One region of the Pantoea sp. E2023-21 genome, then DNA from elsewhere that is predicted to be linked to it. Evidence: riboswitches for the same ligand, from Rfam matches in the RefSeq annotation. Region 1 holds a riboswitch; each other region holds the start of a gene.
The links. A riboswitch is a leader RNA that binds a small molecule or an ion and turns the genes downstream of it on or off. The one in region 1 is predicted to bind thiamine pyrophosphate.

Region 1 (4,666 bases):
ACGACGCGCATCCGCGATATCGGTAGTCCAGTCCAGTCCCAGCGCATCACAGCCAGTCGCGGCGATCGCTTCCAGCCATTGGCCGCCACCTTTGGTGAACAGCGTAATCGGTACACGACGGCCTTCGTTCTCGTGCAGCACGCTATCAACGATTTTGTGCATGTAATACAGCGAGAATTCGCGATAGTCGCGTCCGGTCAGCACGCCGCCCCAGGTATCGAACACCATGATTGACTGCGCACCGGCTTTGATCTGCGCATTCAGATAGAGAATCACGCTGTCCGCCAGCTTATCCAGCAGCTTGTGCAGGGTTTGCGGTTCGGCATACATCATCTTTTTGATTTTGGTGAAGGCTTTGCTACTGCCGCCTTCAACCATGTAGGTCGCCAGCGTCCACGGACTGCCGGAGAAGCCGATCAGCGGCACTTCGCCTTTCAGGTTGTGACGAATGGTACGCACCGCGTTCATCACATAACCCAGTTCTTGCTCGGGGTCCGGCACTGGCAGCTTATCGACATCCGCACGGCAGGTAATCGGATTGGAGAAGCGCGGGCCTTCGCCGGTCTCAAAGTAGAGCCCAAGGCCCATCGCATCTGGAATAGTAAGAATGTCGCTGAAGAGGATCGCCGCATCCAGCGCATAGCGACGCAGCGGTTGCAGCGTGACTTCACACGCTAGCTCAGCATTCTTACACAGCGACATAAAATCACCGGCCTCAGCGCGCGTGGCTTTGTACTCCGGCAAATAACGCCCGGCTTGTCGCATCATCCATACCGGCGTGACATCTACCGGCTGACGTAACAGGGCGCGCAGATAACGATCGTTCTTCAGTTCACTCATAATGGGCTCTCTCATGCTAAGGCCGGCAGTGTAGCATTTTCACGTCGCGCTGGCGCGACACAGGGCAACGGTATCTTCAATCAGACGACGTGCAACCGTGCCGGGCGGCGGCAGCAGCGGCAAATCGTCATAACGATACCAACCGGCATCCAGCAGCTCTTTGCCATCGTGTTGCAGATCGCCGCCGTCATATTCAGCCATGTATGCCACCATTAATGACTGCGGAAACGGCCAGGGCTGCGAGGTTACGTAACGCACATTTTTGACCCGGACGTTGCTCTCCTCCATGACTTCCCGCGCCACCGCTTGTTCTAATGTTTCGCCAACTTCGACGAAACCCGCCAACACGGTATAGATGTTGTTACGATGACGCGCATGATTAGCGAGTAGGATCTCATCGCCACGGCGGATGGCGACGATGATGCACGGTGCAATTTGCGGGTAATAGCGTTCGCGACAGTGATTGCACAAACAGGCAAATTCGCGCTTACTGGTGTGCATCTCATGGCCACAATAGCCGCACCAGCGATGCGATCGGTAAAACTCCGCCAACTGCACGCCACGCCCGGCAATTTGGAACAGGCCCACATCCTCATCAATCAGTTGGCGCACTGAGCCCATGCTGTCCGGACGCGATTCGCGTACCAGCCAGACATTCTCGCCCTGCCATTCGCCAATTAACATACCGCTGCTACCACTGAGTCCAAACTCAATGGATAAGCCATACGGCAACTCGCCTTGCGGCAACCAAAGTTTTTGCTCATGGCTGACAATCCACCATCCAGCGTCTAAGCTTGAGATCTCACGTTGCATCTTAATCGTTGTCCTTAGCGTCAAACCGCACGCTGAAACCCTAATATTAAGTGTGTAATAAACAACTATAACCTACCTGGAGCCCCATATGCTTAACCAGTTAGATGACCTGACACAGCGTGTAGGCGGCGGAAATGAATTGGTTGATTCATGGTTGCGTGCCCGCAGACAGTTGCTCGTCACGTACTATGAGCTTGTTGGCATGAAGCCGCAAAAAGATGCGTTAACCACGCTGGATGAACAGGCGCTTGATGCCTTCTGCCACAATCTGGTGGACTACCTTTCAACCGGTCATTTCAGCGTGTATGAACACATCATCAGCGAGATGCAGGGAGATAACCCACTGATGGTTGCTGCGCAGATCTATCCGGCACTCGAGGCGAATACAGACCACATGATGCAGCTCTATGACAGCCACCTGCAGCAAGCTATCAACGACGATAATTGCGTAGATTTTCAAACGGCGCTCTCTGAAGTCGGTGAAGTGCTGGAGTCGCGCTTCACGCTTGAAGATAAACTGGTGCAACTCGCATGGGATAATCAGCTCGCAAGACTGCCGGTTGCCAACGACAGCATCATTGCCCGCCCGGCCTGAATGCCTTCAGTTGTAAAAAACTTGTTATTCCAGAAAAGCCCTCTTATGCTGAAAGGGCTTTTTTAATGTCTTCTTTAACGACAATAAAGAGTCAAATTTTGCGATATAAGCGTAGCGTGCGCAGCGAGTTCACGCTCGGACAGCGCGCAGGGACCGGAGCGTACACGTAGTACGTGACGGTCACGAGCACTGCCCAGGCGTGAAATAGCAAGCAAAGTAGCTTATATCGTAAAACATCAACTTGTCGGAGTGCCCAATGGGGCTGAGACCGTTAATTCGGGATCCGCGGAACCTGATCAGGTTAGTACCTGCGAAGGGAACAAGAGTAGACATCATCAGCACGATGTACGTTGGCGCCCAGCATCGTTTCTGTTACTCCTTCCGAACTCTGGACAAGCAACTTCCAACTTTCACAGGAAAATTGCTATGTCTGCTGTTAAAACCTCTCGTCGTGAACAACGTGCCCAGGCACAAGAATTTATCGATTCCCTGCAGGGAACCGCTTTCCCTAACTCGAAACGCATCTGGATCACCGGCAGCCGCGCGGATATTCGTGTACCGATGCGCGAGATACAGCTGAGCCCGACGCACATCGGCGGCAGCAAAGATAATCCACAGTACGAACAGAATGAAGCGGTACCGGTCTATGACACTGCCGGTGCTTACGGCGATCCTGAAGCGGCGATCAATGTACATCAGGGACTCGCCAGGCTGCGCGCCGACTGGATCGAAGAACGCGGCGACAGCGAAACCATCCACCAGCTGAGTTCACGCTACACCCAACAACGTCTGGCCGATGAAGGGCTCGATCACCTGCGCTTTGAGCATCTGCCACAACCGCGCCGTGCCAAAGCGGGTCGCTGCGTTACTCAACTGCACTATGCACGTCAGGGCATCATCACGCCGGAGATGGAGTTTATTGCGCTGCGTGAAAACATGGGCCGCGAGCGTATTCGTGGTGAAGTGCTGCTACAGCAGCATGCCGGTTACAGCTTTGGCGCCAATCTGCCGGACAATATCACCGCGGAATTTGTCCGTCAGGAAGTGGCCAGCGGCCGTGCCATCATCCCGAGCAACATTAACCATCCGGAAACCGAACCGATGATCATCGGTCGTAACTTTCTGGTAAAGGTGAATGCCAACATCGGTAACTCGGCGGTAAGTTCGTCAATTGAAGAAGAAGTGGAGAAGCTGGTGTGGTCAACGCGCTGGGGTGCAGATACCGTGATGGATCTCTCCACCGGCCGCTATATCCATGAAACGCGTGAATGGATTTTGCGTAACAGCCCGGTGCCGATCGGTACGGTACCGATTTATCAGGCGCTGGAAAAAGTAAATGGAATTGCGGAAGACCTCACCTGGGAGATTTTCCGCGACACGCTGCTGGAACAGGCGGAACAAGGTGTCGACTACTTCACCATCCACGCTGGCGTGCTGCTGCGCTACGTGCCGATGACGGCCAAACGTCTGACCGGTATTGTGTCGCGCGGCGGCTCGATTATGGCGAAATGGTGTTTGTCACATCACACCGAAAGCTTCCTCTATCTGCACTTCCGCGAGATTTGTGAAATTTGCGCCGCCTACGATGTGGCCCTGTCGCTTGGCGATGGCCTGCGTCCCGGTTCGATTCAGGATGCCAACGATGAGGCGCAATTTGCCGAACTGCATACGCTGGGTGAACTGACCAAAATCGCCTGGGAATATGATGTGCAGGTGATGATTGAAGGTCCTGGACACGTGCCGATGCAGATGATCCGTCGCAATATGACTGAACAACTCGAGCACTGCCACGCAGCACCGTTTTACACACTTGGCCCGCTCACCACGGATATCGCACCCGGTTATGACCATTTCACTTCCGGTATCGGTGCCGCCATGATTGGCTGGTTTGGCTGTGCGATGTTGTGCTACGTGACGCCGAAAGAGCACCTCGGTTTACCGAATAAAGAAGATGTGAAGCAAGGCCTAATTACCTACAAGATAGCCGCACACGCGGCAGATCTGGCGAAAGGTCATCCGGGTGCGCAGATCCGCGACAATGCGATGTCGAAAGCGCGTTTTGAATTCCGCTGGGAAGATCAGTTCAATCTGGCGCTCGATCCGCACACCGCACGCGCCTATCACGATGAAACTCTGCCGCAGGAATCGGGAAAAGTGGCACACTTCTGCTCGATGTGCGGCCCGAAATTCTGCTCGATGAAAATTACTCAGGAAGTGCGTGAGTTTGCCGCCCGCCAACAGGCTGAAGCTCAGCCGATTGAAATGGGTATGGCGCAAATGTCGGATGCCTTCCGCCATCGTGGCGGCGAGCTCTATCACGCTGCCGATACCCTTAAAGAGGACAATGTATGACCGACGCCTTTCCTGCCACAGCGCCAAAATTGGGGCTGTATCCCGTTGTTGATAGCGTGGATTGGA
Region 2 (4,666 bases), 440 kb from region 1:
GCGCGCTGTGGCAGCCCGATGGTGGCGTTGAACAGCAGGAAGAAACCGCTCGCTAGCACGATGCCCGGCATCGCCAGAATCAGCATGCCGCTCATCTCCATCGCCTGCGCGGCGATCATATTCTGCCGCTGACGCAGTTCGCGACTGCTCCAGAGCAGCATCATGGTCAGCACCACACAGAGCACCCCGGCACCCACGGCGATACGCAGCGAGGTAAAGGTGGCTTGCCAGAGCGCCGCTTGTTGTAGCGCACCGGCGACGCCGCCGCGCAAACCATCCACCACCACCGCCGCCAGCGGTGGTAATAGCAGCAGCAGCGCCAGGCTAATCAATACAGTATCGGCAACGCGCGCATGCCATGAATCCTGCGGATCGCGCCAGCCACGAATGCTTTGGCTGCCAGTGGGAATGGCTTTGCTAAAGCGCTGGCTCAGCAATACCAGTAGCAAGCAGCAGCCGAGCTGTAACAATGCCAGTAGCGCCGCGCGACCTGGATCGTAATCGAAATTCAGCGCCTGATAGATTGCCAGTTCCAGCGTGGTGGCCTGCGGACCGCCGCCCAACGCCAGCACCGTGGCGAAGCTGGCGAAACAGAGCATAAAGATCAGCGCCGCTGTGGGCAAAATCTGACGGCGTAGCCACGGCCACTCCAGCAAACGAAATAGATTCCAGCCGCGCAGGCCAAGTTGGGCGGCGACTTGCCGCTGCTCGCCGGGAATGCTCTCCAGCGCTTGCAACAGCAGGCGCGTCGCCAGCGGCAGGTTAAAGAAGACGTGCGCCAGTAGAATGCCCTGCAGGCCGTACGGCGAAAAGTGGTAGTCAAAGCCGAGGGCCGCGCACAGTTGCGCCAGCCAGCCGCTGCGACCGTAAACGCTAAGCAAGCCAAACACCGCCACCAGCACCGGTAGCACCAGCGTCATGGCGCACAGGCGCAGCAACAGATTGCGGCCAGGGAAACGGCGACGATAGAGCGCGCGTGCCAGCAGAATCGCGGGCAGCACCGACAGCAGCGCTGAGAGCAACGCCTGCTCAAACGAGAACAGCAGCACATGATGCAGATAGCTGTCGTCGAGCAGCGCGCGCCAGTCGGTGGCCGGTGCAACCATCACCAAGGCGCCAAACGCCAGCAGCGCTACCGCGCACAGCAATAGCGCGGTGAGCGAACCGGGAATTAACCAACCTGGCATTAGCGGCTAACGGCGCGTTGCCATGCGCTGATCCATGCGGCGCGATGGTTGGCCACGTCGGCTGGCGTGAATTGCAACGCTTTAGCGGGCACCTGTAGCGCTTGATAACCGGCAGGGAGATCGCTTTTGATGACGGGATACATCCAGTTGCCGGTGGGAATGGTCTGCTGGAAGGCAGGAGAAACCATAAACTGCATGAACTGCTGCGCCAGCTTGGGCTGTTTACTGCTGGCGAGTTGTGCGGCAACTTCCACCTGCAAATAGTGGCCTTCGCTGAATTCGGCCGCGGCGTAGTTCTCTTTCTTCTCTTCGATGATGTGATAAGCCGGAGACGTGGTGTAACTCAACACCAGATCGCCTTCGCCTTTCAGGAACAGGCCGTAAGCTTCGCTCCAGCCTTTGGTGACGGTAACGGTTTTTTGTGCCAGCTTCTGCCATGCGTCAGGCGCGTTCTCGCCATAGACTTTCTGCATCCACAGCAACAGGCCAAGGCCCGGCGTGCTGGTACGTGGATCTTCATAGATCACGCGCCATTTTTCCGGGCTTTCGACCAGTTCTTTTAGGCTTTTGGGCGGATTCTTCAGCTTGTTTTTATCGTAGACGAAGGCAAAGTAGCCATAGTCGAACGGGATGAAGGTGTCGTTATGCCAGCCATCCGGCAGCTGCAAAGCGTGTGTATCGACGCTGCTTTTAGCAAACAGGCCGGTTTTCTCTGCCGCCTGCACCAGATTGTTATCCAGTCCCAGCACCACATCGGCTTTGCTGTTTTTGCCTTCCATGCGCACGCGATTGAGCAGTGACACGCCATCTTCCAGCGCCACGTACTTCAGCTCGCAGTCGCACTGCGCTTCGAAGGCTTTTTTCACCGCCGGGCCGGGACCCCAATCGGCAGAGAATGAATCGTAGGTGTAAACGGTCAGAATCGGTTTGGCTGCGAAAGCCGGTACAGCAACCAGCAGCAACACAGGCAGAACTTTGTTTAACACTTTGCGCTCCTTGAGGAGAAGATAAGTTGAGTCGCAAAGGATCTGAGGAGTGATACATCTCAAATCCCTACGCCGGTATTAGCCGGATCAGGTTCGACGGGTTTCTCTCAGCCCTGACATCAAGGCACCCCGTTGAGAACGGCTCATTCTAGTCATTTATAGGACAGCGTGAAAGGATCATGGGCCGGAAGTCTTGTTCCATTCTGCTCGGTGTGCATGAATGCGTACCCTACGAAACCGCGTTCTTTAAACGTAGGGTCGCCATTTATGGTCACCTATTTACAGCTCCGGCGGTGCAAACCAGGCCGATTTGAAATCAAACCAGCCGAGTGTATTCAGTCGCACGCCCCGCATACTGCGTTGACCTTCCAGCAGCAGCCAATGATGAAAAAGAGGGTGCAGATAGTCGCTGTCGATCAATTGTTTGCTCCATTCAGCAAGGGGTAAATCTTTCTGCCGCCAGCGCGCCGCATCGCCTTGCCAGTCAATCGGGATGCAGTGATGCATCAGCGGTAGCTCGAACAGTTGGGCGAATAGCGCGTACTCAAGCGGCAGGGTAAAGTTGACGCTGCCTAGCCAAATGTCACTTTCGCTTTTGCCTTCAAACCACACTTCGTAGCTCACCTCCCGCGTGATTAACTCCACACCGTGCTGTGCCAGCAGCGGGCGCAACGCGTTGGCGATGCCTTCATGCTCGACGTGATGGCTATACCAACTCAGCGTTAGTTGGGTTAATCCTGCCGGTTTGTCGGCAGGTGTGAGATCGCGGCGATGGTGCCAGCGCGGCAGCAGGCCATAGGCCGGGAACCAGTAACGCTGATAGCCAACGCCAGCATGATTTAATAAGGCGATGGGGTTGAACAGATAGCTCACCCAGCGGCGGAAATGCGCGTCGCGGCCCAAGGCAGAACGCTGATCGAACAGCAGAAAATAACAGCCTTCTTCCAGTCGACTCTCTTCCGATTTTTCATCCGCGGTTTCGCCCTGCAGTTTTACCCCGGCATACACCAGTTCATCGCTGATCTCGGGTAGCACCCAAATCGACACATCATCAATCAGCGCGCGATAGCCAAAATAGTCATCAAAGGCGGCAATTCTCAGCTGTGTCTGCTGATTACGCTCCACGCTGTAAGGCCCGGTGCCAATCGGCTGGCGAGAAAACTGACGTAGGGTCGGCCATTCGCGCGGTAGGATCATCGCGCTGACGCTTGCCAGCAGCCATGGTAACCAATCGTCGGGCTGACTAAGATGGATATCCAGCGTCCAGGGCGCGGGCGAATGCAGCTTTTCGATATGTGAAAACAGCGGCTGGCTGCGCACGCGTTCCAGTGAGGCAATGACATCGTCAATCTCCAGTTCACGGCCATGGTGAAAACGAATCGCCGGGCGTAGAAAGAAGCGCCAGTGCAGCGGTGAGGTTTGCTGCCAGTGATGCGCAATATCGGGCTCGATTTCCCCCTTTTCCTCATTTATACGCATCAGACCGTTGAAAATTTGCCTCGCCAGATGGGTTTCTGAACGGCGCAGCGGCGAACCGGGCAGTAGATTAGGCAGCGGACGATAATAAAGCACGCGCAGGATGTGTTTGCCTTGCCGAAAGCTACGGCCTAAATGTGCCGCGATCATCTGGCGCACCTGATTTTTATCGCCCACTAACTGTACTAGCTGATCGATACGATCCTGCTCCAGCAGATCCTCGGCACGCTGTTGCTGGAGTGCCAAGCCGGTGTAGCAGAAACTCAGCATTGAGCGCTTGCCACGTCCCGCTTCCGCTTGCCAAATCAGCCAGCCTTCACCTTGCATGGCGTTGAGCAGGTTACGCATATGCCGACGCGAGCAATGCAGCCGTTCGGCCAACGCGTTCAAGGTCGTTTCCTGATCCTGGCCCTGGCAGCTTTGCCATAAGCGGATGAATTGCTGTTGCAGACGTGCAGAGGACATAAAAGGGGAACTCCTTCTCAGAATCGCTCAGTTTTTCCTGCCTCATATTAGAGGCATACTGCCCGGCAATGGAAGAGCGGGAGGCATTCAGCAATGAATGGCGCTCTAACAGCGGTTCCGCCAATGTGGAACCTTTTCTGAGTAGGGTGCATTTTCACCGCCAGCAGCGCTTTATCTGCTGGCTTTTTTCGTTTTGCTGTAGAATCTTCTACCCTCTTTTCTCTACCCATTTTTAACCGCAAAGGGATTTCTGCATGAAATCGCTGTTAACGCGCCAACGCCGCGTCAATCCGGTCTATCTCTCATTTATGGCTGTGTCGTTTATGACCGGCGTGGCCGGTGCATTACAGGCACCGACGCTGAGCCTGTTCCTGACGCGCGAAGTACAGGTGAGCCCGTTCTGGGTGGGCTTGTTCTTTACCATCAATGCGATAGCGGGAATCGTGATCAGCCTGCTGATGGCGAAACGCTCCGATAATAAGGGCGATCGCCGCAACCTGATCCTGTTCTGCTGCCTGATGGCAACGCTGAATGCGCTGCTGTTTGCCTTCA
Region 3 (4,666 bases), on a different replicon from region 1:
TCGTGAGCCACGCGACGCGCCAGTTCAGCGCCCTGCCGTGAATTCAGCGCTGAATTCGCCACTAGCCCAAAGCTGATTTTGTGGCCGTGTGGCAGAAAGCGGGTGGTGACAGGCAAACGCTGTTGGATCGCCGCCAGCGTTGAGTTTCCGCCATAAGCCACCACCGCATCGGGCTGGCGCAGCCACGTTGGCTCGGTTTGCGCATCGCCACCTTTCCACCACACTACTGCGATGCACTCGCCCAGTTTTGGGTCGATTTCCGCCAGCAATTGCGCGAACCAGCTCGCCATCAGTGGCTCATTGCCCGGCAGTTTGCCAATGGTGCCCGCTTTGACCAGCAGACCGCAGATCAAACTCCACAGCGGCAAACCGGGCACATTACCCGCCCAGATGTGCATCAATAGCTGCGGGCCAAATGCCCGCGCGAAACCGCCTTTAGGGCGCGGTTGGAAATCGTCGAGCATTTGAGGATCGGCGAAATCTTCCGCCAGAAAGCGTTTCAGCTGCGGCTGGCGGAAAGTTTTCAGGTAGCCGGTGAGGCCAAGGCGCACCATTTCGGCATCGTAACCGGTGATAATCGGCAGCAGCTTTTCAGCCTTGATACGTAACGGATGCTGGCGATCAAGTAGTCGCACTACCGCTTGATCAACGACGGCAATGATCTGCGCGACGCTTAGCTGGCAGAGGTAGGCGCGGGCGTTGGCGCGGATGCGCGCAGAAAGAGCGTTTATCTGCTCATCATTGAGTTGCGGAACGCAAACCTCAAGATTTTCGCCGTGATGGCTGAAATTCAGCGTGTGCCACTGCACGTCATCAATGGAAAGGCCCGGCAGATGACCGGCAATTTCTTTCACAGCGGAGCCCGCGCGCCGGCGAGAAACGCATCCATGGTCAATGAACAGCCTTTGGCATCAGCACCGGTCGCGCGTCCCAGCAGATGAAATCCGCCAGGCACGATCGCACCGGCATCTTCCGTTAACAGGGCGGAAACCGAGTTGAAATGCGCCAGATCGTGATGCACCAGCACGCCAATCTCGCCCTCCGGCACATCATCACCGGTAAGCGGATTGACCACACGCGTGCGGATCCAGTGCGGTCCTGATTTCACCGGCGGGCAGTGTTCATTCCCCGAGTCGTAGAATTGCGTGCTGATTTCGGTCATACCGTACATGTTGATGCAGTGTTGGCGCGGAATGCCGAATGCGGCGGCGAGCGATGCGTAGAATTCTTCCGCGCCCATTTCGCGTGACTGGCCCTTAAACCCGCCGGTATCCAGAATGCGACTGCCTGCAGGCAGCGAGAAGCGCCGCTGCTGGCGCTGCATTTCATCGAGCAGATGCACGAAGCTGTAGCTTGCACCCAGCAGCGCATACGGCTCGCCGCGAGCTTCGGTCTGCTCCAGCGCGTTGAACAGAAGTTCGGTTTCGAGACCCTGCTCGCCCACCATCACTGCACTGTCTGGCGTACCACATTCCTGTAGCGCCACATCGAGATAGGTAGCCAGCGAGGAGTTCGGCATCACCACCGGGTCCGGGAACAAAATGCCCATGCGGATACGTGCTCTGCCTGCCATAAAGCGGCGGCGGAAGTTGAGCAGCATTGAATGTTTCCACACTTCCAGCGTTGGGTGGTAGCTGCGCCCTTTTACCGTGCCGGTAGTGCCGCTGGTCATAAAAATGGCTGCCATTTCGTCGACGGGTCGGCAGCTGAGGGTCAAATCTTTAAAGGCGGTAATCGGAATGGCGGGAATATTGCGCCAGCTTTTCACCGTCAGGGGCGTGCGGCCACGCTGGATGGCGAAGCGGCGATAAGGTGGGTTATGGGTGAACTGGTAGGCGAAGATTTCAAGGGCCAGCTGGTTGAAATCGTCGTCTGAGGCATCTTCGCGCTGCAGGAATGCCAGCAGAGCCTGGATGATTTGGGTTTCGTTCATGTGCATAGCCACCTTTGCGATTGCGCAGAGACTCCCAGGCATCGCCTGAAGAGCGCGAACTGTCCGCTACAAAGCACAAAGAGGGAATCAGGGCGTACTGTCGCCCTGCGGTTCCGCATCCCTACGCCGGTATTAGCCGGATCAGGTTCGGAGGGTCACTACGTTGCCAGCGCAGACACGCCAGCCGGTAGAATCTCAGCCCCTTAACAGAGCACCCCTTGGAACAAGCCGCAGTCTAGGGTGGCGCCCGAGGATGTGTCAACCCTGTTAAATGTGGTGGCGTTTTACGCAGTCATTCCCACCTGCCCGGCATTAATCGCGCCGTGTCTTATACTTTTCCTATACGTTTTTATGGAGGTGAAGTATGGCTGGCGGTTGGTCGGAAGACGGTGCGGTTCACAAACAAATTGATGCCACGGTTGATGATGCGGTAGCCCGCGCCCGCGAAAATCTCGGTCACGGCGAAAGCGCCGAGTTTTGCGATGAGTGCGGTGAACCGATCCCGGAAGCGCGTCGCGCGGCGTTAGCGGGCGTGCGTTATTGCGTGAACTGTCAAAGCAAGATGGATAAAAAACAGGCGGCGAACAGCGGTTACAATCGTCGCGGAAGTAAGGATAGCCAGTTGCGTTAATACCACGCTTTCTGGCTGTTTCGGAAAAATGTTCTAAGCTATTTAGGTAGTTAAAACTTATTCCACTGAAAGGAACTCATCAAGATGAAAAAAACAGTATTAGCAACCGCATTTCTTGGCACCTTTATGGCAATGACATTGTCAGCGTGTTCTTCTAATCAGGCCATTAAGACTACCGACGGACGCACTATCGTGACGTCTGGCAAGCCGCAAATCGACAGCGACACGGGCCTTGTTTCCTACAAGGATGCGCAAACGGGTAAAACTGAGCAGATCAATCGCGACAAGATTACCAACATGAGCGAACTGGATAATTAATATCCTTATAACTGTCTGGAGAGACTAATGAAAAAATCAATTTTGCTTTCTATTACTGCAGTGATTGCCCTGTCCGCACTAACCGGATGTACGCGTACTTCCTACGCTATCCACACCAATGATGGTCGCACCATCGTAACTGATGGCAAACCACAGGATGCGGAAACCGGCCTGCTGGGTTATGTCGATGCCAATGGCGTGAAGCAGCAAATGAATAAGAGTGACGTGAAAGAGATTTCAGAAATTCCTAAGAAATAATCTGACTGAATCCGCACCGCTGAAAGAGATTGTCCTTCCAGCGGTGCGGATTTAACGCCCTGCTATGTCTGCTTTAGCCAGCGTTGCGCTGCAGTCCATCGATATACCTTTTACTCTCCCTCAGCACCTCAACAATGCGTTCAAGTTCCACTGGCGCGCCACTGCGTACCGGCATGCTGTTAGCCAGCCGATGCATGCGCAGCGGAATTTCTAACGTACAAGGAATATCTCTCTCAGCCAATGCGTTAAGTAACGGTTGATAATCCAGCAAACCCTGACCGATGGGTGGAAAGTAAAACTCTGCGCCCTGCTTAAACACATCTTTAATGTGGCAATGCCGCATCTGCGGCAGCAACTGCATCATTTGCTTTATCGCATCAGCTTCGGGTCGCAGCGACACCATGTTGCCGGCATCGCCATTAAAGGCTACCGCCGCGCTACCCACCTCTTGCAGCAGTTGTTCACCCTTGTCTGCCAGCGCAAAGGCATCATAATTCGTGTCACCGCCATTTTCGATCAGTAAGCAACACCCCGCCTGCTCAAGATGCGGCGCGATCTGCCGTAGATGACTCACCAATACCGCATAATCCTCACGCTTTGCCGTGCAGGCATTGAGCAGCTTGACGCCAATCGCCTGAGCAAAACCAATGCGCGTTTGCAGGAATTCGACCGCTTCTGGTCGTGCGAGGTTAAAGGTGCAACCCAGCGCCAGCGTTTTCAACTGATGCTTGTTCAGCAAGGTAAGAATGCGTTGCGCATTCTCCGGGCTAAACAAGCTGTCATCAAGATCGCCAACATAGCCTTGGTTATAGGCCAACTCAACGTAGTCGTAACCAAGTTCGCGAATGATACCGAAGGCGAGGTCCATATCGTGCCCGTCGAAAATCGCGGTGTTAACACCGAGTTTGAGGGGATGAGGCATAGCACGCTTTCTCCTTATATCGCTGCACCCCGACAACATATTGGGGTGCTGAAGCCATCTTAAGCGGCGCTGGTTGCCATACGCACTAGCAAGCGGAAGGCATTCTCAAACGCCGATGGCGTGGCAAGATTTTGCCCATATAAGTTGTATGCGGTGCCGTGATTGGCGGTCGCGATCGGAATCGGCAGTCCGCCCTGCACGGTGATGCCGCGCTCGAAGCCAAGCATTTTTAACGCGGTGGCGAACTGATCGTGGTACATCGAAACCACAGCATCCAGTTGCTGTGTTTCTACCGCTTTGTAAGTGGTATCGGCCGGGTAAGGGCCATAAACATCAATACCTTGCTCTTTGGCCTTCGCCATCGCCGGTTTAATGATGGTTTGTTCCTCATCACCAAACAGACCATTCTCACCGCCATGTGGATTCAGGGCCTGCACGGCAATTTTCGGCTTAGCAATGCCCGCCTGACGCAGCGTGCGATCCATCAGCGCAATGGTATCGACGACGCCTTCAACACTCAGGTTCTTCACGATATCGCGGAAGGGAATATGCGAGGTGGCGCGTCCTGCCCAGAGGTTATCCACCACATTCACCTCACAGCAGA

Region 2: it holds a riboswitch for thiamine pyrophosphate, as region 1 does, so the genes downstream of both, thiB (thiamine ABC transporter substrate binding subunit) here and thiC (phosphomethylpyrimidine synthase ThiC) in region 1, are expected to answer to the same signal.
Region 3: it holds a riboswitch for thiamine pyrophosphate, as region 1 does, so the genes downstream of both, ACRQ84_RS21735 (LuxE/PaaK family acyltransferase) here and thiC (phosphomethylpyrimidine synthase ThiC) in region 1, are expected to answer to the same signal.

What each region holds. Positions count from the first base shown of each region.
Region 1 covers NZ_CP195344.1:3,511,094-3,515,759, reverse strand. The annotation lists gene hemE (uroporphyrinogen decarboxylase) at 1-840, opposite strand, end outside; gene nudC (NAD(+) diphosphatase) at 880-1,653, opposite strand; gene ACRQ84_RS16485 (Rsd/AlgQ family anti-sigma factor) at 1,742-2,248, shown strand; TPP riboswitch at 2,484-2,584, shown strand; gene thiC (phosphomethylpyrimidine synthase ThiC) at 2,675-4,600, shown strand; gene thiE (thiamine phosphate synthase) at 4,597-4,666, shown strand, end outside.
Region 2 covers NZ_CP195344.1:3,952,710-3,957,375, forward strand. The annotation lists gene thiP (thiamine/thiamine pyrophosphate ABC transporter permease ThiP) at 1-1,187, opposite strand, end outside; gene thiB (thiamine ABC transporter substrate binding subunit) at 1,187-2,173, opposite strand; TPP riboswitch at 2,220-2,315, opposite strand; gene sgrR (HTH-type transcriptional regulator SgrR) at 2,453-4,114, opposite strand; gene ACRQ84_RS18430 (MFS transporter) at 4,369-4,666, shown strand, end outside.
Region 3 covers NZ_CP195345.1:603,476-608,141, forward strand. The annotation lists gene ACRQ84_RS21730 (acyl-CoA reductase) at 1-854, opposite strand, end outside; gene ACRQ84_RS21735 (LuxE/PaaK family acyltransferase) at 851-1,933, opposite strand; TPP riboswitch at 2,035-2,162, opposite strand; gene ACRQ84_RS21740 (DksA/TraR family C4-type zinc finger protein) at 2,298-2,564, shown strand; gene ACRQ84_RS21745 (YgdI/YgdR family lipoprotein) at 2,649-2,882, shown strand; gene ACRQ84_RS21750 (YgdI/YgdR family lipoprotein) at 2,910-3,140, shown strand; gene ACRQ84_RS21755 (sugar phosphate isomerase/epimerase family protein) at 3,214-4,062, opposite strand; gene ACRQ84_RS21760 (4-hydroxythreonine-4-phosphate dehydrogenase PdxA) at 4,122-4,666, opposite strand, start outside.